2 regions of the Mesorhizobium sp. M1312 genome follow, and region 1 is predicted to be linked to the other one. Evidence: predicted binding sites of a transcription regulator. Region 1 holds the regulator's gene; the other holds the start of a gene.
What was found. Region 1 encodes PhoB, which activates phosphate uptake and scavenging genes when phosphate is short. Its sites were predicted from a motif close to TGTCATNNANCTGTCAT; they were not measured.

Region 1 (4,420 bases):
GCGGGTGAGCGGCAAGATCACGCTCGACGGCGAGGATGTCTACGACCCGAAAATCGATGTCGTCGAGCTGCGAGCTCGCGTCGGCATGGTATTCCAGAAGCCGAACCCGTTTCCGAAGTCGATCTATGAAAACGTCGCCTACGGTCCGCGCATTCATGGCCTGGCCAGGAGCAAGGCCGAGCTGGACGGCATCGTTGAATCGAGCCTGAAGAAGGCCGGCCTGTTCAACGAGGTCAAGGATCGCCTGCTCGAGTCGGGCACCGGTCTCTCCGGCGGACAGCAGCAGCGCCTGTGCATCGCGCGCGCCATCGCCGTGTCGCCGGAAGTTATCCTGATGGACGAGCCCTGTTCGGCGCTCGATCCGATCGCCACCGCCCGCGTCGAGGAACTGATTGACGAACTGCGCCAGAACTACACGATCGTCATCGTCACCCATTCGATGCAGCAGGCAGCGCGCGTGTCGCAACGCACGGCGATGTTCCATCTCGGCTATCTGGTCGAGGAGGGCGCGACCGACAAGATGTTCACCAATCCCGACGACAAGCGCACCCAGGACTACATCACCGGCCGGTTCGGCTGAGCGGTCCGGCGGCGAATTTCGAAAACGAGGACAGTATCATGGGTGAACACACCGTCGCATCTTTCGACGAGGAACTGGAGCACATCGACAGGCTGATCCGCGACATGGACGAGCTCGCCGCGGCGATGGTCGCAGCCTCGATTCGCGCGTTGCTTGCGTCAGACAATGCGATGGCTCAGCGCGTCGTCTCGGACGACGCCATCATGGATGCGCGGCAGCGCGAACTCGACGATAGCGCGATCACGCTGATCGCCAAGCGGCAGCCGATGGCGCAAGATCTGCGCGCCGTGGTTGGCGCAATCCGCATGGCCGGTGATCTCGAGCGCATCGGCGATTTGGCCAAGAACATAGCCAAGCGGGTCAGCGCAGTCGGGCAGAGCGCCACGCCGCGTAATCTATCGCACGGGATCGACGCGATGGCGGATCTCGTTCTTGTGCAGCTCCGCGGGGTGGTTGAGCACTATGTGTCGCGCAATGCCGGCGCGTTGAAAGAACTGCGCGCCGACGACCAGAAGATCGATGTGAAATACACGGCGGTTTTCCGCGAACTCCTGACCTATATGATGGAGGATCCGCGCAACATCACCGCCTGCACGCATCTTCTGTTCTGCGCCAAGAATCTCGAGCGTATTGGCGATCATGTCACCAACATCGCCGAAAACGCCTACTTTGTCGTGACCGGGCAGCAACTGCCGGCGGATCGGCCGAAGCTAGACGAAACGATGATCTCGGCGCCAGCGACATGACAGGAGTGACCGGCCGATGATCGCGCCGCGCATCATGGTGGTGGAGGATGAAGAGCCGCTGGGCGTCCTTCTTCGTTACAATCTGGAATCCGAGGGTTATCAGGTCGAGGTGGTGACGCGCGGCGACGAGGCCGAAATTCGGCTGCAGGAAAACGTGCCCGATCTTCTGGTGCTCGACTGGATGGTGCCGGCGGTTTCCGGCATCGAGCTTTGCCGGCGCCTTCGGGTGCGTCCCGAAACCGAGCGGCTGCCGATCATCATGCTGACCGCGCGCGGCGAGGAGAGCGATCGGGTGCGCGGCCTTTCCACCGGAGCCGACGACTATCTGGTCAAGCCGTTCTCGACGCCGGAATTCATGGCCAGGGTCAAGGCGCTGCTGCGCCGCGCCAAGCCGGAAGTGCTGTCCAGCGTGCTTAAGGTCGGCGACATCGTGCTCGATCGCGAATCGCACAGGGTCTATCGCAAGAGGAGCGAGATCCGGCTCGGGCCAACCGAGTTCCGGCTGCTCGAATTCATGATGCGGCACCCGGGTCGAGTCTTCTCGCGCAGCCAGTTGCTCGACAATGTCTGGGGCGAGACGATCTACATCGACGAGCGCACGGTGGACGTCCATGTCGGACGGTTGCGCAAGGCGGTCAACAATGGTCGCATGCCTGATGTCATCCGCACCATCCGCGGCGCGGGCTATGCGATCAGGGAAGACTAGCTGATATTCAGGGTGATGCCGGCCTGCGACCGGCGGCCTCCTGCGCTTCCGCTCCTCACGTACCCAAAAGTACGCTCCGCTCCGGTTCTCGGAACCCACCATTCTCGACTCGGCCTGACCTGAATCAACGCACCCCAAGTCGCGATCCGGCGATCCCTGCCTTCGAATTCAAGCCACGTTCCTTCCGACCGAGCCGGCTCGCGCCTGAATGCCCGGCGCGAAAATCTCCTGGTCGACGAAGCTCAGCGCCCGCATGGCACAGCCTTCGCGGATCAGCGGCAGTTCGTTCGGCTCGGTGTCGAAGGAAATCGAACCCGAATGCTGGCCGCCGGCGGTCTGGGCGATGGCCTCGCGCAGGGCCGGCTCAATCAGGTCGAAGGCGGCAGCGCTAGCGCCGACCATGGCGACCGGCGCCGGATCGATCAGCGCGAACAGGCTGCCGAGCCCGAAGCCGAGTGCTTCGCCGGCCTTGCGGTAGGCTTCGCGCTCCGGTCCGTCCGTCTGGCGCGCCCGGGCCGCCAGTGCCCGCATCTCGGCGTCGCTGACATCGGCGACCGGCTCGGCGTTCTCGCTCAATTGCCTTGCGTTGCGCCAGATAGCGTAGTTGCCGGCGTAGGCCTCGACGCAGCCGCGCCGCCCGCAACGGCAAAGCGCGCCGCCCGGCCGGTGGATCATGTGGCCGAATTCACCGCCTGAGGAATGGGTGCCGGTGAACAGTTCTCCCTTCAGCACCAGCCCCATACCGATGCCGTGCGAGAGCAGGACGGCGATGAAATCGTCGCGGTAGCGATTCGGGTCGCGCCAGCGCAGCGCCACGGCCATCATGTTGCAGTCGTTCTCCATGATGGCCGGGATGCCGAACTCGCGTTCCAGAATGTCGGCGAAGGCGATATTCGTCTGCGGCGTGATCGGCGACCACAACATGGCGCGCGCATGGGAATCGGTGATGCCCTGGATCGCCAGCGCGATGCGGGCGACGCTTTGGACATCGAGGTCGGGGTCTTCGACCCGGCGCCGGACGATGGCGACACATTCGCCGATCAGCTCGTCGCGCGACATGGTCAGCGTGTCCAGCCGGCGCTGTTCCTCTGCGACCACCTGTCCGGCATAATCGATGACGGCGACCGACAGGAAATTCAGCGACAACACGACCGCCAATACCGCAGCGGCTTCCGGATTGAGGCTGAGGCCGACCTGCGGTCGGCCGCGTTTCATCGAAACGGTCTCGCTCGCCTTGATCTCGGTCAGGATGCCTTCCTGGATCAGGTCGGAAGAGATCGCCGATATGGTCGAATGGCTGAGGCCAGTGGTTGCGGCGATCTCGGTTCGCGACGGCTGGCCGGCCCGGCGTACGGCCGAAATCACCATGGCCCGGTTGCGCCGGCGCAAATCGTCATGACGGATTCCAACCGACATTCTTTTGCTTCCTCCCTATTGCCGCGGCCGCTCATGGATCGGAAGCCGTCGGTAATGTCCGATAAATATTCGCAGAAGCAGCGGGCCCTGTCATTGTTTATTCCGAGACTCGAAATAAGTCGGCAGGGACATCAAGATCCATCAGGTTTGATGTTGACAGCGCTTCGGCGTTGGACCAGTATTTTTTCGAGGCTCGAAAAAATAGAGCCTTTGTGCCGGCCTTCGGGCCAGTCTGGTCGTGCCGTACGCGGCGCAGGGAGGAATATCATGAAGAGATTCACAGCCGCCATTCTGGTGGGGGTCGCGATGTCGCTGACGCTCGCGTCGGTCGCACAGGCGAAGGACAAGGTCATTGGCGTTTCGTGGTCGAACTTCCAGGAAGAGCGCTGGAAGACCGACGAAGCCGCCATGAAGACGGCGATCGAGGCAGCCGGCGACAAGTATATTTCCGTCGATGCACAGTCCAATCCCGGCAAGCAGCTGACTGACGTCGAGAGCCTGATCTCGCAGGGCGCCAACGCGCTGATCATCCTTGCGCAGGATGCCTCGGCCATCGGGCCGGCGGTGCAGAAGGCGCTGGACGAAGGCATTCCGGTCGTCGGCTATGACCGGCTGATCGAGAACAAGGACGTCTTCTATCTGACCTTCGACAACCAGGAAGTCGGCCGCATGCAGGCCCGCGAAGTGTTCAAGGTGGCGCCGGAAGGCAATTACGTCTTCATCAAGGGCTCGGGCGCCGACCCGAATGCCGATTTTCTGTTCGCCGGCTCTATGGAAGTGCTCAAGGATGCCATCGACAGCGGCAAGATCAAGAATGTCGGCGAGGCCTATACAGACGGCTGGCTTCCCGCCAACGCCCAGAAGAATATGGAACAGTTCCTGACCGCCAACGACAACAAGGTCGATGCGGTGGTTGCCGCCAATGACGGCACCGCTGGTGGCGTCGTCGCGGCGCTGACGGCGCAAGGCTTG
Region 2 (4,420 bases), on a different contig from region 1:
TGCTCCTCATGCGACTTCGGCGCCCATCCCGAATCCTTCAGCGCCTCGTCGGCGGCCGCGATCCCGTAGAGGATGAAGTCGCCGATCTTGCGCAGTTCCTTCGGCTCGAGAACGGCCTCGGGATTGAAGGTGGCGTTCTCACCATTGCCGCGGGGAATGACGTGGGCGACCTTGCAGGCAAGATCCTCCACCTCGAACTCGGTGATGCGCTTGGCTGCGCTGTGGCCGGTCAGAAGCTCCTTCCAGCCATGCTCAAAGCCCACGCCGAACGGCGAAAGCAGCCCAAGGCCCGTGACGACGACACGCCTCATCGCAGGTCCTCCTCGGTGATGACTGCAAATAGCGTCAGGCCGAAGCCTTATCGATGTACTTCACCGCATCGCCAACAGTCAGAATGGTTTCGGCCGCATCGTCTGGGATCTCGACGCCGAATTCCTCTTCGAACGCCATGACGAGTTCGACCGTGTCGAGACTGTCCGCGCCCAGATCATCAATGAAGCTCGCCTGCTCCGTCACCTTGTCGGCATCGACGCCAAGGTGCTCGATAACGATCTTCTTGACGCGCTCTGCGGTGTCACTCATTTGGGCATCCTCGTCTTTTGTTTGTCTGTCTTCGTTAGCGGGCAGAATGCCGCTAATCAAGCTGAAAGATGGTCCTGTCGGAAACGCAACGACACCGGACCGGTTTTTGCCCGAACCGCCGGGTTGCGGGCCGCATTACACGAAAATTGGCCTGGGTCCAAGGCGAAAACGGGTGTTTTCCCGCAACCGTCAAATCATTGCCATGCCGCCATTCACATGAATGGTCTGGCCGGTGACATAGGCAGCTTCGTTGGAAGCGAGGTAGGCGACGGCGGAAGCGACTTCGGCGCTGGTGCCCATGCGCCGTGTCGGGATCGCCGCCATGATCGCCTCTTTCTGCTTGTCGTTGAGCTTGTCGGTCATCGCCGACTCGATGAAGCCCGGGGCGACGCAGTTGACGGTGATGTTACGGGTGGCGATCTCCTGCGCCAGCGACTTGGAAAAGCCGATCATGCCGGCCTTGGAGGCGCAATAATTGGTCTGGCCGGGATTGCCGGTGACGCCAACCACAGAGGTGATGTTGATGATGCGGCCGTGCCGGCGCCGCATCATCGGATGGGTGAGTTCGCGGGTCAGCCGGAACACGGCGGTCAGATTGACCTCGAGCACCGTGTCCCAGTCGGCGTCCGCCATGCGCACGAACAGCCCGTCCTTGGTGATGCCGGCGTTGTTGACTAGAATGTCGACGCCTTCGAGATCGGCCTCGACCTTCTGGCCAAGCGCCTTGACCTCGTCGCGATTGGAAAGGTTCGCCGGGAACAGCTTGACCCGGTCGCCGAGCTCGGCGGCCAGCGTCTCCAGCTTTTCGACGCGGGTGCCGTGGAGGCCGACGATGGCGCCCTGCGCATGCAGCACCCGGGCGATCGCCTCGCCGATGCCTCCCGATGCGCCCGTGACGAGCGCCTTGCGGCCGGTCAATTCGAACATGTCTTATCTCCTGATCTTAAGAGAACACCCTTCACACGGGCGGGGTCAAATCTCGGTTGGTTATGCGAGCGCCACCAATGCCGCCTCGACATCCGCCGGCGTGCCGGCAGCGCCGGTGGCGATATCGCGGTTGATGCGCCGCGCCAGTCCCGACAGCACCTTGCCGGCGCCCACCTCGTAAAGTGTCGCAACGCCATTCGCGCCGAACCACTCCACCGTTTCGCGCCAGCGCACGCGGCCGGTCACCTGTTCGACTAGGCGGCGGGCGATTGCGTCCGGATCGCTGGACGGGGTGACCGACACGTTGGAGACCACCGGCACGACGGGCGCGTTCTTCGTGACTTCGGCCAGTGCCTCGCGCATGATCTCGGCCGCCGGTGCCATCAGCGCCGAATGGAAAGGCGCCGAAACCTGCAGCATCAGCGCCCGCTTGGCGCCCTTTTCCGTGCACAGTCTCGCCCCCAGTTCGACCGCTGCCCTGGCGCCGGAGATCACCAGTTGGCCACCGCCATTGTCGTTGGCGATCTGGCAAACTGAACCTTTGGCCGCTTCAGCGCAGGCGGCTTCGACATCGGCCTGTTCCAGCCCGATGATCGCCGCCATGGCGCCTTCGCCGGCCGGCACAGCCGCCTGCATGGCATTGCCGCGGATACGCAGGAGCCGGGCGGCATCGGCGACCGAAACAAAACCGGTGGCGGCAAGTGCCGAATATTCGCCGAGCGAATGGCCGGCGACATAGGCGACCTTGTCCTTCAGCGAGAAGCCGCGCGATTCCAGCGCCCGGATCGCGGCGAGCGACACAGCCATCAGCGCCGGCTGGGCATTGGCGGTCAGCGTCAGTCTCTCTTCCGGCCCTTCCCAGATCAGCTTCGACAGGTTTTCGCCGAGCGCGTCGTCGACCTCTTCGAATATCTTCCGCGATTCTGGAAAGGCGTCGGCGAGGTCCTTGCCCATGCCGACAGCCTGGCTGCCCTGTCCCGGAAAGGTGAATGCGACGGCCATGTGTGGCTCCCAAGCGGCTGATTTTTCCTGCCTGTGACGCAAGGCGGGCGGGCAAGTCAAGTCCGCCATCAGCCCGACCCGGGCCGCTCCGGCTCGGTATCGCTGGCCCAGTACCTGTTCCAAAAGGCTTTTTATCGATCACTCATGATGAAAACCGCTCACGATTCATTTGCTGGCTCTTCTTATTTCAGCCACAGGCGCTAGCTTTTCGTGACATATCGATGACAGCTCAATGACACTTTTGTGTATGGTCGGGGGAATTGTAAGGTGGCAAGGACTAGGAAAGGCGTTGGCAAAGCCGCGCCACAGTTTCTGGAAGGCGATCCGGCCACCGGCTATCTGCCGGGCCGGAAAGGGCCCGTTATCCGCTATGGCCTCGTCAGCCTTCTCGCCGCCACCATCCTGGTTTTTGCGATCGAACTGATCGTGCGCGGCGACTTTGCCGGAACCGTCGCCTTCTTCCTGCAGCCCTTCAAGCCGGGCTGGACCACCATCATCATCTTCGCGCTGATCCTGGTCGGCCTCGACGCCGTGCTCGGCCGCAGCCACCAGAGCCTGATGATCGTCGCGCCGCTGACCCTGGCGCTGGCCTTTGTCGGCCATCAGAAATCGCTCTATCTCGGCGATCCGCTCTATCCGACCGATTTCCTCTATTCACGCCAGATCGTGGCGCTGATGCCGCTTCTGGTGCGCGAACGCCCGGGAACCGCCCTCGCCTTGGCGGTCGGCATCGTCGGTGGGCTGTCGCTGCTCGTTTATGGCTGGCGGCAGTGGCACCGCCGGGTACCGGTGCTCAGCCGCAAGGGGCGCCTTGCCCGGCTGACGCTGACCGTACCGCTGCTCGCCTTCTTCGTCTCAATCATGGATTATGCAACCTTCTCGTGGACGCGTGACCGGCTGCAGATCATCCCGATCATGTGGGACCAGAAGGAAAACTACGCCTCCAACGGCTTCGCGCTCGCCTTCGCGCTCAACGTGCCGATGGCCCATGTCTCGGCCCCTGCCGGTTATTCCGACAAGTCGATCGCGGCAATCGACAGGCCTGATGTGACGGCCTCGGTGCCGGCCGAGAAGCCCGACATTATCATCGTCATGAGCGAATCCTTCTGGGATCCGACCGAGCTGCCCGGCGTCACCATCACGCCCGATCCGATTCCCAACGTGCGGGCGCTGCGCTCGGGCTACATGTTTTCCCCCGAATTCGGCGGCATGACCGCCAATGTCGAATTCGAGGCGCTGACCGGCTTTTCCAACGCCTTCCTGCCGGCCGGCAGTATCCCCTACCAGCAATATGTCCGCGCGCCGGTGCCGTCGATGGCGACGTTCCTGAAGAGCCAGGGCTATGAGACGCGCGCTATCCATCCCGGCACGAGCTGGTTCTGGAACCGCACGCCGGTCTATGCGGATTTCGGCTTCGACGACTTCAAGTCGGAAGAAAATATGCCATATCTCGAAAAGCGCGGGCCGCTGGCTTCGGACGCGGCGATGACCGACGAGATCATCCGCGAGGCGGATGCCACCGACGATCCGCTCTTCTTCTTCGCCGTCAGCCTGCAGAATCACGGACCCTACGAGCCGAATCGCTACTACAATCCGACCCACAAGGTGCAGGCGCCGACCAGCCAGTGGGCAAAGGATTCGCTACTGAGCTTCACAGAGGGTGCATCCGACGCCGACAAGGGCCTCGAGCGCCTTGTCGAATGGGCGAAGAACCGCCAGCGGCCGACGGTCATCGCCTTTTTCGGCGACCATCTGCCGCCGCTCGGCCCGGTCTATGTCGAGACCGGCTTCCTCAAGGATAATGTCGCGCCGCGCAAAGAGCCGCCTGACCAGATGCTGCTGCATCACCAGACGCCGCTGATCGTATGGTCGAACCGCACCGGGCCGGCCGCGGACATAGGCGCGGTGA

Region 2: a site for PhoB is predicted at 2,733-2,749, ahead of NKH36_RS13410 (LTA synthase family protein). Genes of this name have one in related genera too.

The regions. Positions count from the first base shown of each region.
Region 1 covers NZ_JAMYLQ010000011.1:16,194-20,613, reverse strand. Annotated here, with positions in the region: gene pstB (phosphate ABC transporter ATP-binding protein PstB) at 1-580, shown strand, start outside; gene phoU (phosphate signaling complex protein PhoU) at 619-1,326, shown strand; gene phoB (phosphate regulon transcriptional regulator PhoB) at 1,343-2,032, shown strand; gene NKH36_RS14850 (ROK family protein) at 2,201-3,448, opposite strand; gene xylF (D-xylose ABC transporter substrate-binding protein) at 3,716-4,420, shown strand, end outside.
Region 2 covers NZ_JAMYLQ010000009.1:126,769-131,188, forward strand. Annotated here, with positions in the region: gene fabF (beta-ketoacyl-ACP synthase II) at 1-311, opposite strand, end outside; gene NKH36_RS13395 (acyl carrier protein) at 346-582, opposite strand; gene fabG (3-oxoacyl-[acyl-carrier-protein] reductase) at 772-1,509, opposite strand; gene fabD (ACP S-malonyltransferase) at 1,570-2,511, opposite strand; gene NKH36_RS13410 (LTA synthase family protein) at 2,779-4,420, shown strand, end outside.